One region of the Streptomyces sp. NPDC001156 genome, then DNA from elsewhere that is predicted to be linked to it. Evidence: riboswitches for the same ligand, from Rfam matches in the RefSeq annotation. Region 1 holds a riboswitch; the other holds the start of a gene.
The links. Region 1 has a riboswitch for glycine ahead of gcvP (aminomethyl-transferring glycine dehydrogenase). Riboswitches for the same ligand answer to the same signal wherever they lie in the genome.

Region 1 (11,425 bases):
TCGAACGTGGTGGTGGCGGCGCTGATCGTCTTCCTCGGTGACAAGTTGGGCGTCGGCGCGCAGCTCTCCACCGGTGTGGTCGTCGTCCTCGGCATCCGGATCTTCTCCAACGCCGCGGCGATCCGCCGGCATGTGTTCCGGGCGTGAGGCCGATGAACGACGAGGAAGCGACGAACAGGCCGTCGCAGGCTCCGGAGCCGTCCGAGGCCCCTGGTGCGCCGCAGGGGGCGGAGGAGTCCCGGACCGCCGAGCACGGGCTGCGCAGGGAGCTGCCGCAGGAGATCCCCGCGGCGGCCGCCGGCTCGGGGGACCCCGAAGACGACCAGGACCCGGAGGGCTCGCTGACGGGCCGTCAGCGTCTGGCGAAGGGCTTGTGGCCGCTGCGGGTCTCGCGGGCCCAACTCATCGTTGCGGTACTGCTGTTCGGCCTCGGTTTCGGTCTGGCCGTCCAGGTCGCCTCCAACAGTGACGGCAGCAGTGCCCTGCGTGGCGCGCGCCAGGAAGATCTTGTGCGCATCCTGGATGAACTAGATGACCGCACGCAGCGTCTTCAAGACGAGAAGCAGGGTCTCGAAGATCAGCGGTCCGAGCTCGAGAACAGCTCGGACCGGGCCGAGGAGGCCCGCAAGCAGACCGCCGAGAAGGAGAAGCAACTCGGCATCCTTGCGGGCACGGTGGCGGCGCAGGGGCCCGGCATCACGATGACCATCGAGGACACGAAGGGAACGGTCCAGGCGGACATGCTGCTCGACGCGGTCCAGGAGCTGCGCGCGGCCGGTGCGGAGGCGATCGAGGTGAACGGCGTCCGGGTCGTTGCCAGCACGTTCCTGTCGGACTCGGGGAAGAGTGTGAGCGTCGACGGGAACAAGATCACCCAGCCCTATCGTTTCAAGGTCATCGGAAAACCGCAGGACCTCGAGCCGGCGCTCAACATCCCGGGAGGCGTGGTGCAGACCCTCGAGAAGGAGCAGGCAGCGGTCACTGTGGAGCGTTCCACGAAGATCGTCGTAGATGCCTTGCGAGCGGTGAAGCAGCCTGACTACGCTCGGTCGTCATCGCAGTGAACCGGGGGTGCATGGAGCCGGTCCGGCAGGGGCAAGAGGTTGCGGGGGGTCGGCGCACCGAATGGGCGGTGCGTGGTGGAAACTGTCTGGTGGATACGGACGTTGTGAGGATGTCCGGGTCGACCGGTGTACATAGTCAGGGTTCGTCCTGCCCCACGGGCGGGTCTGTTTCGGTCAAGGGGAATCGCCCGTGAAGTTGTTTGCGAAGTTGTTCGGCAAGAGCGCGCGAGAGGGCAGTGACAACGCGACGGCCCGCCATCGCGCACAGCCGGGAGAAGCACAGGGGCAGCGTCCGCTGTTCCGGGACCAGGTGGCTGGTCCAGGTGGTGACATTTCGGGAGGTCAGGGCGCGGCGGCTGTTGACCATGGCGCGTCCGGCCCCATAGGTTTCGGGGACATGTCGACTCTGGTGTGTACGAGGTGCGGTCACCGCAACGCGGAGAACAGCCGCTTCTGCTCCAACTGCGGTGCCCCGCTTCGCCCGGGGGCCGTTCCGGAGCGTGCCTCCGAGACGACCTCCACGATCTCCATTTCCGGTCTCGAGGCGTACGACGCGGAGGCCACTGGCCAGACGCCGACCCCGACGCTGTCTCCGGAAGCCCAGGCGGCCGTCGACGCGCTGCCATTCGGTTCGGCGCTGCTGGTGGTGCGCCGCGGCCCCAACTCGGGCAGCCGTTTCCTTCTGGACAGTGACCTGACCACGGCGGGGCGTCATCCGCAGAGCGACATTTTCCTGGATGATGTGACGGTCTCACGCCGGCACGTGGAGTTCCGCCGGAGCCCTGAGGGCGCGTTCACGGTCGCCGATGTCGGCAGCCTCAACGGCACGTACGTCAACCGTGAGCGCATCGACCAGGTGTCGCTTCACAACGGCGACGAGGTGCAGATCGGCAAGTACAGGCTGGTCTTCTACGCGAGTCAGCGGGGCATCTGACCTGCCAGGGCAGGGTCCCCCGCCAGGGAAGGGTCCATGCTTCACACACCGAGCGGCGGTGCCGACAGCGGTACCGCCGCCACGGACAGCGGGCTGATGAGTATCGGCACCGTGCTGAACGTGTTGCGCGAGGAATTCCCCGAAGTCACGATTTCGAAGATCCGTTTCCTGGAGACCGAGGGACTGATCGAGCCACAGCGCACCCCTTCCGGGTACCGCAAGTTCAGCGCGCACGACGTCGAGCGCCTCGGTCAGGTGCTGAGGATGCAGCGGGATCACTACCTGCCGCTGAAGATCATCCGTGAGCATCTGGACGCCCTGGAGCGGGGTGAGGAGGTGCGGTTGCCCTCTCTGGGCCGTTCGCGTGACACGGGTGAGGGCGAGCTGCTCGGGGACGTCCTGGGCGAGCCCGAGGCCTCCGCGGCGATGCGCATCGGCCGGGGCGAGCTGCTGAAGGTCACGGGGATCAGCGCGGAGCAGCTCGAGGAATGGGAGTCGTACGGCCTCGTGGCGCCGTTCCCCGACGGGATGTACGACGCCGAGACGGTCACGGTGGCCACTCTGGTGGCCGAACTGGGCAGGCATGGCATCGAGCCCCGGCATCTGCGGGTCATGAAGGCCGCCGCGGACCGCGACGCAGGCTTGGTGGACCAGGTGGTGGCCCCGCTGCGGCGCCATCGCAACCCCCAGACCAGGGCACATGCCGAGGCACGCACCAAGGAGCTGGCGGGGCTGGCGGTGCGGTTGCACGCGGCGCTGGTGCAGTCCGCGCTGGGTCTGCGGCTGCCCTGAGCGGGGGTGTTCGCCGTCGGCGGATCGGTGGGCCGTTCTGTGCCCGACTACCCAAACGTCCCGGGCACGGCCTAGGGTTGCTGTGTGAACGAGCTCGATGTCGTAGGTGTCCGGGTCGAGATGCCCTCCAACCAGCCGATCGTGCTCCTGCGCGAAGTGGGAGGCGACCGTTACCTGCCCATCTGGATCGGCCCCGGGGAGGCGACGGCCATCGCGTTCGCCCAGCAGGGCATGGCTCCCGCACGACCGCTGACCCACGACCTGTTCAAGGACGTGCTGGAGGCTGTCGGCCAGGAGCTCACGGAAGTACGCATCACGGATCTGCGTGAGGGCGTCTTCTACGCGGAGCTGGTCTTCGCCAGCGGTGTCGAGGTGAGTGCCCGCCCATCCGATGCCATAGCGCTGGCACTGCGCACCGGGACGCCGATCTACGGCAGCGACGGTGTGCTCGACGACGCGGGCATCGCGATCCCGGACGAGCAGGAGGACGAGGTCGAGAAGTTCCGGGAGTTCCTCGACCAGATCTCGCCCGAGGACTTCGGGACCAGCAGCCAGTGACGGTGTCCGGCGGAGGGTCGGCCGGCCGTGCGTGCCGACCGAAGGCCGGGCTGCGATGTGTGCCCCGGGGCGGACGGGAGCAGTGAACCGGCGCAGTGCGCGCGGGCCCGCGGCGTGGATGCGCCGGAGCGCTGGAGCGGATCGCACGAGTGCTCGGACGAACCGCGGAGGCTTCCAGGACGGACCGGCATCCGGTTCTGGCACGCACAGCGAGACAGGACGCCGTCCTTGTCATGCCGAGCCTTGTGACTGCGCAGCGCGAAGCGCGTTGAGCCTTGTTATCGGGGAGACGTGATCGCGTCGGGCCTTCAAAGCGTCGAGTGGGGAGCGAGTCGAGGCGGCGCTCCGGCGAAGTAGCACATGCCTGCGGCCAGTGCCACGTGTGAGGCCCACCCGCTAGAGCATTCGGCTAGCCTTTCCCCGCGGAAGGGCACGGAAAACCACTCCTAGGGTGATTATCACTCGGCGTGCCGAGTGTGGCGATCGTTGACGCACCCCTGGTGACTGCCTACCGTCGAGAAGGCAGGTCAAGGACGGAGGTCGGCGTGAGAATCAGCGGCGGCGGTACGGCGGGGGGTGCCCCCGGACACAGTCTGGGGGACAGCGGCCCGTACCCTTCCTCAAGCTCTCGGCTCCGTCCGAGCAGGGGGTATCCCCACCCCAGCAGCACGACCGACCCCCCCTCTCCTCGGCCCACGGCCGTTCCGGACGACGGAGGGGTGGCTTCCGAGCAGATCGGCTATCGCGGTCCCACGGCGTGTGCTGCCGCGGGCATCACCTACCGCCAGCTGGACTACTGGGCCAGGACGGGCCTGGTCGAACCGAGCGTGCGCCCCGCATACGGATCGGGCACACAGCGGCTCTACAGCTTCCGGGACGTCGTCGTCCTGAAGATCGTCAAGCGGTTCCTCGACACCGGCGTCGGCCTGCAGAACATCCGTACCGCTGTCCAGCACCTGCGGGAGCGCGGTTTCCGCGACCTGGAGCGGATGACGCTGATGAGCGACGGCGCCACCGTCTACGAATGCACCTCACCGGACGAGGTCCACGCCCTGCTCCAGGGCGGTCAGGGCATCTTCGGCATCGCCGTCGGCGTGGTGTGGCGGGACGTGGAGAGCGCGCTGTCGCAACTGCACGGGGAGCGGGTCGACACGGGGGAGACCCTTGTCGGCCACAACCCCGCCGACGAGCTGGCAAGGCGGCGCAACCGGGCCGTCTGAGCCGCGCCGGCTCATCGCTGCCGTGATGTCAGTGGCGTAGGGCAGCATCGGACATGTGAGAGCCGTGCCCACGATCCTGCATCTCGACATGGATGCCTTCTACGCCTCGGCGGAGCAGGCATCCAAGCCGAGCCTGCGCGGCAAGGCCGTCATCGTGGGCGGGCTCGGGCCGCGCGGAGTGGTGGCCACGGCCTCGTACGAGGCCCGGGCCTTCGGGGTGCACTCGGCGATGCCCATGGCCCAGGCACGCCGGCTCGCGCCGAACGCCGCGTATCTGATCCCGCGCTTCACGTTCTACCGGGAGATCAGCGAGCAGGTGATGGGGCTGCTGAGAGCCTTGTCGCCGCTGGTGGAGCCGTTGAGCCTGGACGAGGCGTTCGTGGACCTGGAGGCCGGAGGCACGGCCTGGGACGAGGAATCCGCGCGGCTCGCCGGAACGAAGCTGCGCACCGACATCCGGGCCGTCACCGGGCTCACGGGTTCCGTCGGGCTCGCCGCCTCCAAGATGCTCGCCAAGATCGCTTCCGAGCAGGCCAAGCCGGACGGCCTCCTGCTCATACGGCCGGGTACCGAGCGCGCGCTGCTCGGACCGATGTCGGTGCGCACGCTGCCGGGCGTCGGGCCCGCCACCGGGGACCATCTGCGGCGGGCCGGGATCACCACGGTCGACGAGATCGCCGAGGCGGGGGAGGACGAGCTCGTGCGACTGCTGGGCAAGGCCCATGGGCAGGCGCTGTACGCCATGGCGCTCGCGCGGGACGAGCGGCCGGTGGTGGCCGAGCGGGAGGCCAAGTCGGTGTCGGTCGAGGACACCTACGACGTGGACATCCACGACCGGATCCGCGTCGCCCTGGAAGTGCAGCGGCTCGCCGACCGGTGTGTGCACAGGCTGCGGGGCGCCGGTCTGTCGGGCCGCACGATCGTGCTGAAGGTGCGCCGGTACGACTTCTCCACCCTGACCCGTTCCGAGACCCTGCGCGGGCCCACCGACGATCCATCGGTGGTGCGGGAGGCCGCCGCGAGGCTGCTGGAGGCCGTGGACACGACCGGCGGCGTACGGCTGCTCGGCGTCGGCGTCACCGGACTGGCCGACTACACGCAGGAGGACCTGTTCGCCCAGGCTCACCTGGCGGCGGCCGAGGCGGGCGGGGACGATCGCGCGCAGCCGGAGGAAGCGGTACCGGAACCCGCCGAGCAGGAGCCGGCGGCGCCCTCGGAGCACGTCTGGCGAGCGGGCCAGGACGTGCGCCACCCCGAGTACGGGCACGGGTGGGTGCAGGGCAGCGGTCTCGGCCGGGTGACCGTACGGTTCGAGACGCCGGACTCAGACCCGGGGCGGGTCCGTACGTTCCGGAGCGACGACCCGGGCCTCGAGCCGGCGGATCCTCTGCCTCTGGTAGCCCGAAGCCCGGAAGTCGCGGATCGTGATCCTGGGACGGCGCCGTCCGGGGCGGAAGCGTGACGGGGCCCCTTCAGGCCCGGGCCGTCATGGCCGCCCGCCGGGGCGAGTGAGGTCCCCGAGGGGCATCACCGTCCAGGATGGTCGGCGCGCCTTGGTCCGGACGGGCGGTCTCAGGTCTCCTCGGTCCCCGCGAGATGTCCGAAGTCGCGGTCGTGCGCGGGGGGCGGTGAGGCCACGTCCAGACCGTAGTGGTGGTACAGCTGCAGCTCCTGCTCAGGGGAGAGATGGCGCCCGACGCCGAAGTCGGGGGCGTCCTTGATCAGGGAGCGTTCGAAAGGCACGTAGAGGGCACCTTCGACCAGCTCGCTGGGCTCCAGGGGGACGAACGCGTCCCTGCCGAACAGGCCCGTCCGTATGGCCGCCCACTCCGGTACTCCGGTCGCGTCGTCGAGATAGATCTCGTCGATCGTGCCGATCTTGTTCCCATTGCGGTCGAACGCCTTGCGGCCGATCAGATTCCGCGGATCGATATCGGTCTTCACGGTCCCTCCAACTGGTCGCAACGCATCCGTAAGCACTACAAAAGAGCACAATGAGCCAGGCGGCCACTCGAAGGTTGTCTTGTTGTTCCCGCTGGTAGTCTGGCAAGCGGCTGCTGACCCCGTGCGGGAGAGTCCTCCGGAGTGAACCGGAGGCGCCGAAGGAGCAAACCCTCCCCGGAATCTCTCAGGCACACGTACCGCACGGACGAGGTCACTCTGGAAAGCAGGGCGGGTGTCGACGGCTTCCGCTCTCACCGACGGTGAAAACCGGAGCGCCCTCGGGCGGACCGGTGAAGCTCTCAGGTTTGAGATGACAGAGGGGGAGGCCGTCGGGGTACCCGCGCCGGGGTACCCCTCGAAGGTCGCGTCAGACCAGGAGGCCTCTGCATGACCGCCCACCGCATTCCGCTCTCCGAGCTCGAACGGGGGACGCCCTTCGAGCAGCGCCACATCGGGCCCGACCAGGAGGCGCGGGCCAAGATGCTCGCCCAGGTCGGCTATGGCTCCCTCGACGAGCTCACCGCCACCGCGGTCCCGGATGTGATCAAGAACGCCGACGCACTGGACCTTCCGGGCGCCCGCACCGAGGCGGAGGTGCTGGCCGAGCTGCGCTCCCTCGCCGACCGCAACCAGGTCCTCGACTCCATGATCGGTCTGGGCTACTACGGGACCTTCACTCCGCCGGTGATCCTGCGGAACGTGATGGAGAACCCTGCCTGGTACACCGCGTACACGCCGTACCAGCCCGAGATCTCCCAGGGCAGGCTCGAGGCCCTGCTCAACTTCCAGACCATGGTCGCCGACCTCACCGGGCTGCCGACCTCCGGTGCCTCGCTGCTCGACGAGGGGACGGCCGCCGCCGAGGCGATGGCGCTGTCCCGGCGCATGGGCAAGAACAAGAAGGGCCTTTTCCTGGTCGACGCGGACGCGCTGCCGCAGACCATCGCGGTGATCCAGACCCGCGCGGAGCCCACGGGCGTGGAGGTCGTCGTCGCCGACCTCAGCGACGGCATCCCGGCCGAGGTGGCCGAGCGGGAGATCAACGGCGTGCTGATTCAGTACCCGGGAGCCTCCGGCGCCGTCCGCGACATCAAGCCGGTCATCGAGCAGGCGCACGAGCTGGGCGCGGTCGTCACCGTCGCCGCCGACCTGCTCGCGCTCACGCTGCTGACCTCGCCCGGTGAGCTGGGCGCCGACATCGCCGTCGGGACCACACAGCGCTTCGGCGTGCCGATGGGCTTCGGTGGCCCGCACGCCGGCTACATGGCCGTGCACGAGAAGTTCGCCCGCAGCCTGCCGGGCCGGCTCGTGGGCGTCTCCGTGGACGTGGACGGACACAAGGCCTACCGGCTCGCCCTGCAGACGCGCGAGCAGCACATCCGCCGCGAGAAGGCGACGAGCAACATCTGCACCGCCCAGGTGCTGCTCGCCGTGATGGCCGGGATGTATGCCGTCTACCACGGCCCCGAGGGTCTGCGGACGATCGCGCGCCGTACCCACCGCTACGCCGAGATACTCGCCGCGGGTCTCACGGCGGGCGGTGTCGAGGTCGTCCACGGCGCCTACTTCGACACGCTGACCGTGCGCGTCCCGGGCCGTGCCGACGCGGTGGTCGCGGACGCGCGCGAGCGCGGGGTCAACCTGCGCCTTGTGGACGCCGACCATGTGTCCGTCTCCTGCGACGAGACGACCGGCCGGGCCCAGCTCGGTGCGGTGTGGACCGCCTTCGGCGTCGAGGGCGACATCGAGGCGCTGGACGCCGGCGCCGGGGACGCACTCCCGCAGGGCCTGGTCCGCAGTGACGACTACCTCACGCACCCGGTCTTCCACCAGCACCGCTCCGAGACCGCGATGCTGCGCTACCTGCGTCGGCTGGCGGACCGGGACTACGCGCTCGACCGCGGCATGATCCCGCTGGGCTCCTGCACCATGAAGCTCAACGCGACCACCGAGATGGAGCCGGTCACCTGGCCTGAGTTCGGGCAGCTGCACCCCTTCGCGCCCGCCGAGCAGGCGCAGGGCTACCTGACGCTGATCCGCGAGCTGGAGGAGCGGCTTGCCGAGGTCACCGGCTACGACAAGGTCTCCCTCCAGCCCAACGCCGGCTCCCAGGGCGAGCTGGCGGGTCTGCTCGCGGTCCGCGGCTACCACCGCGCCAACGGTGACGAGCAGCGCACCGTCTGCCTCATCCCCTCCTCGGCGCACGGCACCAACGCCGCCAGCGCGGTCATGGCCGGGATGAAGGTGGTCGTCGTCAAGACCGCCGAGGACGGCGAGATCGACATCGCGGACCTGCGGGCCAAGATCGAGCAGTACCGTGACGAGCTCTCGGTGCTGATGATCACGTACCCGTCCACGCACGGCGTGTTCGAGGAGCACGTCGCGGACATCTGCGCGGCGGTCCACGAGGCCGGCGGCCAGGTGTACGTCGACGGCGCCAACCTCAACGCGCTGGTCGGCCTCGCCAAGCCGGGTCACTTCGGCGGTGACGTCTCGCACCTCAACCTGCACAAGACGTTCTGCATCCCGCACGGCGGCGGCGGTCCCGGCGTGGGCCCCGTCGGCGTCCGCGCGCACCTGGCGCCGTACCTGCCGAACCACCCGCTGCAGCCCGCGGCGGGCCCCGAGACGGGTGTCGGCCCGATCTCCGCCGCCCCCTGGGGCTCCGCCGGCATCCTGCCCATCTCCTGGGCGTACGTCCGGCTCATGGGCGGCGAGGGCCTCAAGCAGGCCACGCAGGTGGCCGTGCTGTCCGCCAACTACATCGCCAAGCGCCTCGAGCCCCACTACCCGGTGCTGTACACCGGTCCGGGCGGCCTGGTCGCCCACGAGTGCATCATCGACCTGCGCCCGCTGACCAAGGCGACCGGAGTGAGCGTCGACGACGTCGCCAAGCGGCTGATCGACTACGGCTTCCACGCGCCGACGATGTCGTTCCCGGTGGCAGGCACGCTGATGATCGAGCCGACCGAGTCGGAGGACCTCGCCGAGATCGACCGGTTCTGCGACGCGATGATCGCCATCCGCGCCGAGATCGAGAAGGTCGGCTCGGGCGAGTGGCCGGCCGAGGACAACCCGCTGCGGAACGCCCCGCACACCGCCGCTGCGCTCGGCGGGCAGTGGGAGCACGCCTACGCGCGCGAGGAGGCCGTCTTCCCGGCCGGTGTCTCGGCCGCGGACAAGTACTGGCCGCCGGTACGCCGCATCGACCAGGCCTTCGGTGACCGCAACCTGGTCTGTTCCTGCCCGCCGCTGGACGCTTACGAGGAGTAATCACCCTCCGACATGCGTCGGGGCCGGTTCGGAGCGTTCGTCTCCGGGCCGGCCCCCTTGTATGCGGGGCAGCGGCTGCCCCTTGTGCGCCTGCCTCAGGCGGCGGTCATCACCTGGTCGGTGCCCATCGGGCGGTGCGGGGCGATGATCTGACCGTCGGGCAGAAGCTCACCGGTGTCCTCGAACAGCAGAACGCCGTTGCACAGCAGGCTCCATCCCTGCTCCGGGTGGTGCGCCACGAGACGGGCGGACTCCCGGTCGGCGGATTCGGCGGTCGGGCACGGTGGCTGGTGCTGGCACATGGTGGATGGGATCTTTCGCTCTGTCGTGATCTGTGGGTTGGCTGTCGTGTCTGTCCTGCGGCTCGTCGAGTCGTTCATGGCCGCTCCCCCGTTGTGAAGCATCGGTCTGGACCCAGTGTTGCCCTACGGACGTCAATCCGCAGGGATTTCGCAGCACCGCTCCTCACAGGTTCATGACGCGTCACCCGCGCGGACGGTTCAGTCCAACTCGAGGGTCACTTCAGGTGGTTCGTGGTGGTCGGAAGGGGCTAGTCAAGGGCGCCCGACCAGCGCGCTGTCCCTCGTACGAGCGTTGTGGAGCACCAATGAGCAACGGAGGTCCGGGCGTGTCGGCACCCGGACACACGACGTGCCCCGCGGCCTTCTGCGGCAGCGGGGCACGAACGGGCGGGGCTAGGCCGGCGTCGGCGAGCCGAGCAGCGGGCCCCGGGTGATCCGGAGGGTCAGCACCGGGAGGAGATCGGCGACCCGGTGCGCGCTATGGGCCGCGATGCCGGGCGGGGCCGGCGCGAGCGGCACCAACAGGTCGGTCGCGGCCGGGTGGCCCGTCGCGCCGTCGGCGGTGCAGTCGCCGTGCAGCCACAGGGTGAGCATGTAGAGCTCGGGCACGGACAGCAGCCGTGCCTGGTAGGGCTGGGTCATCGTCTCCGCCTGGCGCAGGGCCCGTTCGGTGGAGGCGACATAGGGACCCTCGAAGAAGTGGGAGAACGCCCAGCCGTCGGGGGTGAGCATCGTCTCGGCGGCGGCCACGGCGCGGTCGCCGGAGCGGATGAGGAATCGCCACCCGGCGAGCCGGGTGGCGGACGCGCCGGCCGGAGTGATCCGGTCCAGCACATGCACCGGCAGGGGCAGTTCGGGTGTGACGGGTCCCTGGGCGGTGCGCAGGGACGGGGTGACAGCCTCGCGGACCGCGGTGGGGGAACCGAGGGCCGTGAGGACGGAGCGGAGGGCGGGCGCGGGAGCCGGGGGGACGTGCAACTGCATGGTGGGTCGCCTCTCATTCGACAGGCATGGTGGCGCGAGGGCGTGGTGGGGCGGGCGGACGGCGCTGTCAGCTCTCGGGGTCCGAGGGGCGGGGGATGGTGCCCGGACGAATGGCGACCCTTTTGACGACAGGCTCAGGACCGCGAGTGCCAACTCTCTACCCCGTGCCGAAAGTTTATATGACGCGCGTTCATGCAGTGTTTCATCTAGTCGTCCCGCGTATGACGAACAAGGAGATATTCGGTCGGCGATAAGCGGGATTCGTCCCGGTGCTGCTCGGGCCCGACAGCCGTGACCTCGGAATACTCGCCCGTAGCGGTAGGCCGATTCTCGTCGGCGTTTTTCACGACGTGG
Region 2 (11,425 bases), on a different contig from region 1:
GGTGCCGTCGCCGCGCATCGCCATACGGGCCGCCGTGACGGCCTTGACCGCCGCCATGCCGTTGCGCTCGATGCACGGGATCTGGACCAGACCGCCGACCGGGTCGCAGGTCAGGCCGAGGTTGTGCTCCATGCCGATCTCGGCCGCGTTCTCCACCTGCTCGGGGGTGCCGCCCAGCACCTCCGCCAGCGCGCCCGCCGCCATCGAGCAGGCCGAGCCGACCTCGCCCTGGCAGCCGACCTCCGCGCCCGAGATCGAGGCGTTCTCCTTGAAGAGCATGCCGATGGCGCCGGCCGCGAGCAGGAAGCGCACGACCCCCTCCTCGTCGGCGCCCGGCACGAAGTTGATGTAGTAGTGCAGGACCGCCGGGATGATCCCCGCCGCGCCGTTCGTCGGGGCGGTCACGACCCTTCCGCCGGCCGCGTTCTCCTCGTTCACCGCCATCGCGTAGAGGGTGATCCACTCCATCGCGCGGGACACCGGGTCGCCCTCGGCGCGCAGCTGGCGCGCGGTGACGGCGGCGCGGCGGCGCACCCTGAGGCCGCCGGGCAGGATGCCCTCGCGGGACAAGCCACGCGACACGCACGCCTGCATGACCCGCCAGATGTCGAGCAGCCCCGACCGGATCTCCTCCTCCGTGCGCCAGGCCCGCTCGTTCTCCAGCATCAGCGAGGAGATGGACAGGCCCGTCTCCTTGGCCAGGCGCAGCAGCTCGTCGCCGGTGCGGAAGGGGTACTTCAGCACCGTGTCGTCCAGCTTGATGCGGTCCGCGCCCACCGCGTCCTCGTCGACGACGAAGCCGCCGCCCACCGAGTAGTACGTCTTCGCCAGCAGCTCGGCCCCCGAGGCGTCGTACGCCCACAGCGTCATGCCGTTCGCGTGGTACGGGAGCGTCTCGCGCCGGTGCAGGATCAGGTCGTCGAAGGAGAACGCGATCTCGTGCTCGCCGAGCAGCTGGATCCGGCCGGAGGTCTTGATGTCCTCCACCCGCTGGTCGGCGGTCTCCACGTCCACGGTGCGCGGCGAGGCGCCCTCCAGGCCGAGCAGCACCGCCTTCGGCGTGCCGTGGCCGTGGCCGGTGGCGCCGAGGGAGCCGTACAGCTCCGCGCGTATGGACGCGGCCGAGTCCAGGAGGTCCTCATTGCGCAGCCGGTGGGCGAACATGCGCGCCGCGCGCATCGGGCCGACCGTGTGGGAGCTCGACGGGCCGATGCCGATCGAGAACAGGTCGAAGACCGAGATGGCCACGGTGTCTCCTCAGTACGGGGGTGGTGCGGGGGCCGGCCGGGCACCGGGCACGTCCAGTGTGCGCGGTGCCCGACCGAAGTGACTTACTTGGTGAGACCCGGGTACAGCGGGTGCTTCTCGGCCAGGGCCTTCACCCGGGCCTTGAGCGCCTCGGCGTCGTAGGACGGCTTCAGCGTCTCGGCGATGACGTCAGCGACCTCGGCGAAGTCCTCGGCCGTGAAGCCGCGGGTCGCCAGGGCGGGCGTGCCGATGCGCAGACCCGAGGTGACCATCGGCGGGCGCGGGTCGTTCGGGACCGCGTTGCGGTTGACCGTGATGCCGACCTCGTGGAGGCGGTCCTCGGCCTGCTGCCCGTCCAGCTCGGAGTCGCGCAGATCGACCAGGACGAGATGCACGTCCGTGCCGCCGGACAGAACGGAGACACCGTGCTCCCGGACGTCGTCCCTGACCAGGCGCTCGGCGAGGATCCGCGCGCCGTCGAGGGTGCGCCGCTGCCGCTCCTGGAAGTCCTCGGAGGCCGCGACCTTGAAGGCGACCGCCTTGGCCGCGACCACATGCTCCAGCGGACCGCCCTGCTGACCCGGGAAGACCGCGGAGTTGATCTTCTTGGCGAGCTCGGCCGTCGACAGGATCACGCCACCGCGCGGACCGCCCAGCGTCTTGTGGGTCGTGGTGGTGACCACATGGGCGTGCGGCACCGGGTTCGGGTGCAGCCCCGCCGCCACCAGTCCGGCGAAGTGCGCCATGTCGACCATGAGGTATGCGCCGACCTCGTCCGCGATCCGCCGGAACGCGGCGAAGTCCAGTTGACGCGGGTAGGCGGACCAGCCCGCCACGATCAGCTTCGGCCGGGTCTCCTTGGCCAGCCGCTCCACCTCGTCCATGTCGACGAGACCGTCGGCACCGACGTGGTAGGGGACCACGGTGTAGAGCTTGCCGGAGAAGTTGATCTTCATTCCGTGGGTCAGGTGCCCGCCGTGCGCGAGGTTCAGACCCATGATCGTGTCGCCGGGCTGCAGCAGCGCGAACATCGCGGCCGCGTTGGCCTGCGCGCCCGAGTGCGGCTGCACATTGGCGTGCTCGGCGCCGAAGAGCTCCTTGACGCGGTCGATGGCGATCTGCTCGACCACGTCGACGTGCTCACAGCCGCCGTAGTAGCGGCGGCCCGGGTAGCCCTCGGCGTACTTGTTGGTGAGGACCGAGCCCTGCGCCTCCATGACCGCCACCGGGGCGAAGTTCTCGGAGGCGATCATCTCGAGGGTGGACTGCTGGCGGTGCAGTTCGGCGTCGACGGCGGCCGCGACGTCCGGGTCGAGCTCGTGCAGCGGGGTGTTCAGAACAGACATGTGTGCGGGTGACTCCTCAGCCGGCGATGTGGGTGTCGTACTCATCGGCGGAGAGCAGGTCGGCCGGCTCCTCCGTGACGCGCACCTTGAACAGCCAGCCGCCCTCGAAGGGGGCGGAGTTCACCAGCGACGGGTCGTTCACCACGTCCTCGTTGACCTCCGTCACCTCGCCGCTGACCGGCGAGTAGAGGTCGCTCACCGACTTGGTCGACTCCAGCTCACCGCAGGTGTCACCCGCGGTCACCGAGTCTCCGACCTCCGGGAGCTGGACGAACACGACATCGCCGAGCGCGTTGGCGGCATGCTCCGTGATGCCGATCGTCGAGACGCCGTCCTCGGCGGCCGACAGCCACTCGTGCTCCTTGCTGTAACGCAGCTGCTGGGGGTTGCTCATGGCCTGAATTCTCCTGTACGCGGGGAGTGGTGGTGAAAGGGGGACTGCTGGAGACGTGTGTGACCAGGGTCTACGGGTGGGGTGCCACGCCCGCCCCCGGCCCAGTCTCTACTTCTGGCGCTTGTAGAACGGCAGCGCCACGACCTCGTACGGTTCATGGCTGCCCCGGATGTCCACCCCGACCCCGGGCGTGCCCGGTGCGGAGTGCGCGGCGTCGACGTAGGCGATCGCGATCGGCTTGCCCAGCGTGGGGGAGGGCGCGCCGGAGGTGACCTCACCGATCACCTCGCCGCCGGAGACGACCGCGTACCCGGCGCGCGGGACGCGACGGCCCTCGGCGACCAGCCCGACGAGGACCCGCGGCGGGTTCTGCTCCGCGCGCTCCGCGGCCCCGAGCAGCGCGGCGCGCCCCACGAAGTCGCCCTCCTTCTCGAACTTCACCACGCGGCCGAGACCGGCGTCGAAGGGGGTCAGGGAGGTGGTCAGCTCGTGCCCGTACAGCGGCATGCCCGCCTCCAGGCGCAACGTGTCCCGGCAGGACAGCCCGCAGGGGATGAGGCCGACGGGCGCGCCCGCCTCGGTCAGCGCCTGCCACAGCTTCTCGGCGTGCTCGGGGGCGACGAACAGCTCGAAGCCGTCCTCGCCGGTGTAGCCGGTGCGCGCGATCAGCGCCGGGACGCCGGCGACCGTGCCGGGCAGACCCGCGTAGTACTTGAGGCCGTCGAGGTCGGCGTCGGTGAGGGACTTCAGGATGCCGGGCGACTCGGGGCCCTGGACGGCGAGCAGCGCGTAGGCGTCGCGGTCGTCGCGCACCTCGGCGTCGAAGCCGGCGGCGCGCTCCACGAGGGCGTCCAGCACCACCTGGGCGTTGGAGGCGTTGGCGACGACCATGTACTCCTGTTCACCGAGCCGGTACACGATCAGGTCGTCGAGGATGCCGCCGTCCTCCCGGCAGATCATGGTGTAGCGGGCCCGGCCGACGCCGACGGAGGAGATGTTGCCGACCAGGGCGTGGTCGAGGAGTCGGTTGGCCTGGGGCCCGGTCACGGTGATCTCGCCCATGTGCGAGAGGTCGAAGAGGCCCGCCTTCGTCCGGACGGCGATGTGCTCGTCGCGCTCGGATCCGTACCGCAGGGGCATGTCCCAGCCGGCGAAGTCGGTCATCGTCGCGCCGAGCTCACGATGCCGGGCATCAAGGGCGGTGCGGCGCAGGGGGCTGCTGCTCATCGGTTGTGCTCCCAAGGCGATGGGGGTCCCCCGGCGCGAGCGAAGCCGAGCGTGGGGGAGGGCGAGGTCGTTCCTCCCCATCTGTCATCGGAACCTGAGAGGTTCGCCATGACTCCCGCGGCGGGTCGTCACGGCTTGCACCTTGGGTGGAGCCGTCCGAAGCGGCTCGCTTTCCAGATGTGCCTCGCCCGCGCGGTATCGGGGCCTGAGAGATTCAAGGGAGGGACTTGCTCCTTCGGCGCCCGGACGGACGTACGGCGGACGTACGCGTACCCGGGACTCTCCCGCGCGGATTCAAGCGGCCGGTATGCAGTTGGCGCGCACATCATTGCACGCATCGCCGGATGGTGGCAGGGCCGCATCCGGAACCGGCCCGCGGCGGTACGCGAACGAAATCGCGAGACGCGCACATTACCTTCTCTTTACACTCGGTGGGGAGTGACTTCCTGACCAAGGGAGGGCGATGACAGTGGACAGGCCCACGGCGTATGCCACGACCTCGGGCATCGCGGTGCCCGGGCAGCCCGGCACCCCGGCGCGGGAGGCCCGCGGACCCCGGCGGAAGGCCGTGGTCCGGGATCTGCGCGCCTGCGCGGGGCGCAGCCCGCACGGGCTCACCTTCTCGGCGGGCGACCTCGTCGTCGTCACCGGTCTGCCCGGCAGCGGCAAGTCCACGCTGATGCGGCGCGCCGTACGGGGCGTGCGGGTCGACTCCCAGGACACCCGCGACCGCTGGGACACGCGCGTGGCCCGCTTCCTGCCGTACGGGGTCTACCGTCCCCTGGTCCGTCTCGCCCACTACGCGGGTCTGCGCCGCGCCCTGCGCGCGGGCACCGGGGTCGTCGTGCACGACTGCGGCACCCAGGCCTGGGTGCGCGGCTGGCTGGCCCGGGAGGCCCGGCGCCGGGGTGGCACACTCCATCTGCTCCTGCTCGACGTCCCCCCGGACACGGCCCTTGCGGGACAGTACGAGCGCGGCCGAGGTGTCTCGCGGTACGCGTTCGTCAAGCACCGCCGGGCCACCCGCCGCCTGCTGCGCGCCGTCGAGCAGGGCCGGCTGCCCGAGGGCTGCGGCTCGGTGGTGCTGCTCGACCGGGACGCGGCGGACGTCCTGCGCCGCATCGACTTCGCGGCCTGACCGCCCCCGCACCCCTGGCGCTAGCCTTTGGGGCCACAGCAGTGGTTCTGAGCAGGCGGTAGAACAGATGGACTTCCCAGCGGATCTTCCCGCGGACTTTCCCCCACAGGCGCACCCCCATCCGCACGGCGGATGGCCGGGCAACGAACTGGAGGAGGTGCTCTCCGCCTCGCTCGGCGTGCCCTCGGCCGGCGGCCGGATCATCGAGGTCCTCGGCCGCAGCTTCGTCTGGGTGCCGCTGCCCAACGACGGCGGACCGCACAGCGGCCCCCTCGACCTCCCCACCCTTCAGATCGAGGGCCAGGCCTACGTCCCGGTCTTCAGTTCGGAGGAGCAGTTCCGCCAAGTCGTCGGCAATCACATGTCGTACACGATCGCGCCCGCCGTCGAGTTCGCCCGCGGCCTGCCCCCGCAGGTCGGTATCGCGGTCAACCCGGACGGAGTGGTCGGTGTGCCGCTGCCGCCCGACGCGGTGGCCGAGCTGTGCCGCACCGGGCGCACCCCGCTCGACGGGCTGGTGAGCGGCGGCCGTGTCCGTCTCTTCGAACCCGACTGGCAGGACGAGCCGGTGGACTTCCTCGCCGCCGCCTCGGCCGAGTTCGCGCCGACCGGCGCGGTGCTCACCGCGCGGCGCTGCCTGGCCGCGATCGAGACCGCCGACCCCGTGATGTTCATAGGCGTTGAGCTCTCCTCCTGGGAGGCTGACGCACGCAGCCTCGTGCTGGACGCGCTCGGCCGGGCGCTCGGCAAGGTGCCGGTCAAGACGCCGGTGAACATGGTGTTCCTGGACGTGGCCCAGGATCCGGTGGGGGACTGGATGCGGGAGCGGGTGCGCCCCTTCTACCAGCACGGACTGTGAACCGTCCGCAGGCTTGGCGCGGGACGCCGGACCGAAGTGGGGTGGCGCGCATCAAGTTGCTGTCAGTATGGCGCCTTAACCTGGTTTCATGGCCGCAGCGGGAGTGGCCCGCGTCCGGCCGGGTCCGGCCCGCGGCGACGCCGCAGGAGGATCCGGTCTCCCCGGGGCAAGGGAGAATGACCCGGTCGGGGCGGTGCGGCTGGAATCCGCCCGCGCCGCAGCGGAGAGATCCGTCGGGGTCGGCAGGTTCGTGGTGAAGGGGCGGTAGAGGGTGAGCGCGTCGTCGGGCACGGCCGCGGCCGGGCAGGTCGAGCACATGCTGCGCCAGGTGACGCCCGGGCGTTACGACGCCTACGAGGCGCTCCTTCACGCGCTCGCGACCCCCTCCTCCGGGCAGGTCTGGATGCTGCTCTGGCACGGCCAGGCGGGCTCGCCCGACGCCCAGTACGGGAACATGGAGGTGGCCGGCCACGGCTACGCGCCCTGCGTCACCTCCGCCCAGGAACTCTCGGCCAGCGGCTGGAACCGCTCGTACGAGGTGGTCGACGGCCTCGACGTCGCCCGCACCCTCTACCCGGACCACTACGGCCTCTGGCTCAACCCCCACGCGCCGGGCGGCGGTGTCGGCATCCCCTGGCTCGATCTGCGCCGCATCGCCACCGGTCTCGAACGCCAGCCCGCGGGGCCGCTGAGGCTGTCCGAACCGGCCCTGGAGATCCCGCAGTTCTACGCCCTCCTCACGCAGAACGCCCACCGCACGGCCGCGGTCCGCTCGCTGCGCCGGGCCTGGGTGCAGCCCGCCCACGGCGCTCCGTACCTGGTGATCGGCCTGGATGTGTACGACACCTCACCGCTCGCCGTCGACTCGGTGCGCGCGATGATGCAGCAGTCCGTCGTGGCCGTGCCCGAGGGACTGTCCGTGTCGACCGTCGCGATGTCCGACGAGTACGACCCGGTCGTGATGTGGCTGCGCGCAGGCACCCGCCCGTTCTACGACCGCGAGGCCCACGCGGCCCAGGCCCCGGCCGTGGGCGGGTACGGCTATCCGCCGGCCCGCGGGGCCTACTGAGTTCGGCACCCCGGCGTCCGCCGCCGGATCTCCTCCAGGGGGACTTCTTCGCGCGTAGAACAGGGAGGACGATCACGCTTTGGTGTGCTGTGTGCCAAATGAGGCACGTCCGACGCCCGCTACCCGCTGTCCGGATAACGGAACCCCCCAGACCTCATCACGTTTACGCATCCATTCACCGCCAAGTCTGGCAAGTGATCGCCGATGCGTTGAAGACTCCCGCTTCAAGGGGTTCGCCCCTGTGTACGACGGACTGTTTCATGCCGCCACAGCGGCAAGCGCGGGCCGGTCACCGCCGGTTGAGAGGGGTCCCTGCCAGATGACGGCACCATTGCACGAGCCGACCGCGGAAGCGGCCCCAAGTGCTGCCGAGGAAGCGGCGGTCGCCAGAGCCGACGCGAAGGCCGTACAGGGGCGTTCCCTGGGCCGGATCGCCTGGGAGCGACTGAAGAGGGACAAGCTCGCCCTCACCGGCGGGGTAGTCGTGCTCGTCCTCATCCTGGTCGCCGTGCTCGCGCCGGTGATCACCAGCCTGGTCGGGCAGGATCCGGACGCCTACCACGAGAACCTGATCGACCCGCTGTTCGGTACTCCCACGGGCTCCCTGGGCGGCATCAGCGGCGACCACCTGCTGGGCGTCGAGCCGGTCAACGGCCGCGACATCTTCGCGCGCATCCTCTACGGCGCCCAGATCTCCCTCCTGGTCGGCTTCCTGTCGGCCGTGGTCGCCGTGGTCCTGGGCACCGTCCTCGGCATCCTGGCCGGCTTCTTCGGCGGCTGGGTCGACTCCCTGATCAGCCGCGTCATGGACGGTCTGCTCGCCTTCCCGCAGCTGCTGTTCACCATCGCCCTGGTCTCCGTCATGCCGAACGACATGCTGGGCCTGTCCGGCTCCAGCGTGCGCGTGCTGGTGATGATCGTGGTCATCGGCTTCTTCGGCTGGCCCTACATCGGACGCGTGGTGCGCGGCCAGACCCTCTCGCTGCGCGAGCGCGAATACGTCGAGGCCGCCCGATCGCTGGGCGCCGGGCGCTTGTACATCCTGTTCAAGGAACTGCTGCCCAACCTCGTCGCCCCGATCATCGTGTACACGACGATGATGATCCCCACCAACATCCTCACCGAGGCGGCACTCAGCTTCCTGGGCGTGGGCGTCAAGCCGCCCACGGCCTCATGGGGGCAGATGCTCTCCAGCGCGATCGACTACTACGAGTCGGACCCCATGTACATGGTGGTCCCGGGTGTAGCGATCTTCATCACTGTTCTCGCCTTCAACCTCTTCGGCGACGGCGTGCGGGATGCGCTGGACCCGAAGGGCTCCCGCTGAACTGCCGTACCCCAAGCGTCCCGTGCCACTGACACGGGGTCTCTCATCTAAACCGGAGGATCCGAGATCGTGACTACCCAACGCACCTCAGGGCGGCGGAAGCAGGCGTTGGCCGCTGCTGCCGCGGTCGCCGCGCTGCTGACCACGGCGGCGTGCGGCGGCGGTGGCGCTGACGACAACAAGGGCTCGAAGACCGGTGCCGCCGGCTTCGACGCGGCCAACAACAAGGTCGCGCAGGCCTCCCTCGCCAAGAAGGGCGGCACGCTGCGGTTCGGTGGCGCCCAGGACGCCGACTCGTGGGACACCACGCGTGGCTACTACGGCTTCATGTGGGACTTCGCGCGCTACTACAGCCGCCAGCTCGTCACGACCAAGGCCGAGCCGGGCAAGGCCGGCGCCGAGCTGACCCCGGACCTCGCCACCGGGCTTGCCAAGGTCTCCGACAGCGGCAAGACCTACACGTACACGCTGCGTGACGGCGTGACGTGGGAGGACGGCAAGCCGATCACGTCCAAGGACGTCAAGTACGGCATCGAGCGCGTGTGGGCGCAGGACGTGCTGTCCGGTGGTCCGACGTACCTGAAGGACGTCCTCGACCCCAAGGGCCAGTACCAGGGTCCCTACAAGGACAAGTCCGCGGACAAGCTGGGTCTGAAGGCGATCGACACGCCGGACGACAAGACCATCGTCTTCCACCTCCCGAAGGCCAACTCGGACTTCGAGGACATGCTGGCCCTGGTCTCGGCCTCCCCGGTCCGCCAGGACATGGACACCAAGTCCAAGTACGGTCTGCACCCCTTCTCCTCCGGCCCGTACAAGTTCCAGTCGTACAGCCCGGGCAAGGACCTGACCCTGGTCCGCAACGACCAGTGGAAGCAGGCGTCGGACCCGGTCCGCAAGGCCTACCCGGACAAGATCACCGTCCAGTTCTTCTCGGACGCCAACCAGCTGGACCAGCGTCTGCTCAACGGTGACCTGGACCTGGACATCAACCAGACCGGCATGTCGCCGCAGGGCCGCACCACCGCCCTGAAGGAGCACAAGGCCAACCTGGACAACCCGGTCTCCGGCTACATCCGTTACGCGGTCTTCCCGCAGAGCGTGAAGCCGTTCGACAACATCGAGTGCCGCAAGGCCGTCATCCTCGGCGCCGACCACGTGTCGATCCAGACCGCCCGTGGCGGCCCGATCGCCGGTGGCGACATCGGCACCAACATGCTCCCGCCGTCCATCCCGGGCGCCGAGGGCCAGAAGTACGACCCGTTCGAGATCGCCGGCGCGAACAAGAACGGCAACGAGGCCAAGGCCAAGGAGGCCCTGAAGGCCTGCGGCAAGCCGAACGGCTTCTCCACCACCATCGCCGTCCGCAACAACAAGCCGGTCGAGGTGGCCACCGCCCAGTCCCTGCAGGCGTCGCTGAAGAAGATCGGCATCACCGCGCAGATCGACCAGTACGACGGCTCGCAGACCACCGGCATCATCGGCAGCCCCTCGAACGTGCAGAAGAAGGGCTACGGCATCATCATCATGGGCTGGGGCCCGGACTTCCCGTCCGTCCAGGGCTTCGGTCTGCCGCTGTGGGACAGCAAGTACATCCTGCAGAGCGGTAACAACAACTACGCGCTGATCAAGGACAAGGCGATCGACGGCCTGTTCGACGACTACGTCAACACGCTGGACGCCGCCGGCAAGACCAAGATCGCCACGGAGATCAACCACAAGGTCATGGAGGGCGCCTACTACATGCCCTTCACCTTCGAGAAGTTCATCAACTGGCGCGGGGACAACCTGGCGAACGTGTACACGACCGACGGCTACAGCGGCACGTACGACTTCGTCAACCTCGGCCTGAAGTCCGCGAAGTAGAACCGGCACACCCGCCGTACGGCACGAAAGGCAGGTGAAGGCCGGCGACGCGTGATCGCGGGCCACCGGAAGACCTCCGGTGGCCCGTGGTCCGCGGCGGGCCGAGAGCTGTGCTCGCTTACCTCATCAGGCGGCTGTTCGCCGCCGCAGTGATGCTCGTGGTCATCATCATGGTGGTCTTCGGCATCTTCTTCCTCGTCCCCAAGTGGGCGGGCGTGGACATCGCCACGAGCTTCGTGGGCAAGCAGGCCGACCCGGCCGCCGTCGAAGCGGTGCGTGTGAAGCTGGGGCTCTCAGACCCGATCTACGCTCAGGTCTGGGAGTTCTTCAAGGGCATCTTCGCGGGCCGCACCTACGCGGCCGGCGGTGACGTCACCCACTGTGCCGCGCCGTGCTTCGGCTACTCCTTCCGCAGCGAGCAGGCCGTCTGGCCGGTGCTGACCGACCGCTTCCCGGTGACCCTGGGCCTGGCGCTCGGTGCCGCCGTGCTGTGGCTGGTCTTCGGTGTCGCGGCGGGTGTGCTCTCCGCGCTCAAGCGCGGCAGCATCTGGGACCGCGGCGCGATGGTCGTCGCGCTGTCGGGCGTCTCCCTCCCGATCTACTTCACGGGCATGCTCTCGCTGGCGATCTTCGCCTTCGGGCTCCACTGGATCGACGCCAAGTACGTGCCGCTGGATCAGAGTTTCACCGGCTGGCTGGGCGGCATGATCCTCCCGTGGATCACCCTCGCGTTCCTGTACGCGGCGATGTACGCCCGTATCACCCGCGCCACCATGCTGGAGATCCTCGGTGAGGACTACATCCGCACGGCGCGCGCGAAGGGCCTCAAGGAGCAGGCCGTCATCGGCAAGCACGCCATGCGCTCCACGATGACGCCCATCCTGACCATGCTCGGCATGGACCTCGGCGCCCTCATCGGCGGCGCGATCCTGACGGAGTCCACCTTCAACC

Region 2: another riboswitch for glycine. It lies ahead of gcvT (glycine cleavage system aminomethyltransferase GcvT); the one in region 1 lies ahead of gcvP (aminomethyl-transferring glycine dehydrogenase).

The regions. Positions count from the first base shown of each region.
Region 1 is NZ_JBSFJX010000012.1:4,586-16,010, forward strand. It holds gene ACWDA7_RS08940 (small basic family protein) at 1-147, shown strand, start outside; gene ACWDA7_RS08945 (DUF881 domain-containing protein) at 153-1,064, shown strand; gene ACWDA7_RS08950 (FHA domain-containing protein) at 1,213-1,998, shown strand; gene ftsR (transcriptional regulator FtsR) at 2,035-2,790, shown strand; gene ACWDA7_RS08960 (bifunctional nuclease family protein) at 2,875-3,348, shown strand; gene ACWDA7_RS08965 (MerR family transcriptional regulator) at 3,894-4,568, shown strand; gene ACWDA7_RS08970 (DNA polymerase IV) at 4,624-6,030, shown strand; gene ACWDA7_RS08975 (PRC-barrel domain-containing protein) at 6,141-6,512, opposite strand; glycine riboswitch at 6,627-6,722, shown strand; gene gcvP (aminomethyl-transferring glycine dehydrogenase) at 6,900-9,785, shown strand; gene ACWDA7_RS08985 (DUF5999 family protein) at 9,881-10,087, opposite strand; gene ACWDA7_RS08990 (hypothetical protein) at 10,481-11,071, opposite strand.
Region 2 is NZ_JBSFJX010000035.1:36,771-48,195, forward strand. It holds gene ACWDA7_RS19015 (L-serine ammonia-lyase) at 1-1,248, opposite strand, end outside; gene glyA (serine hydroxymethyltransferase) at 1,332-2,594, opposite strand; gene gcvH (glycine cleavage system protein GcvH) at 2,611-2,988, opposite strand; gene gcvT (glycine cleavage system aminomethyltransferase GcvT) at 3,097-4,215, opposite strand; glycine riboswitch at 4,287-4,398, opposite strand; glycine riboswitch at 4,399-4,512, opposite strand; gene ACWDA7_RS19035 (AAA family ATPase) at 4,679-5,353, shown strand; gene ACWDA7_RS19040 (enhanced serine sensitivity protein SseB) at 5,421-6,212, shown strand; gene ACWDA7_RS19045 (enhanced serine sensitivity protein SseB C-terminal domain-containing protein) at 6,529-7,281, shown strand; gene ACWDA7_RS19050 (ABC transporter permease) at 7,601-8,608, shown strand; gene ACWDA7_RS19055 (ABC transporter substrate-binding protein) at 8,678-10,474, shown strand; gene ACWDA7_RS19060 (ABC transporter permease) at 10,585-11,425, shown strand, end outside.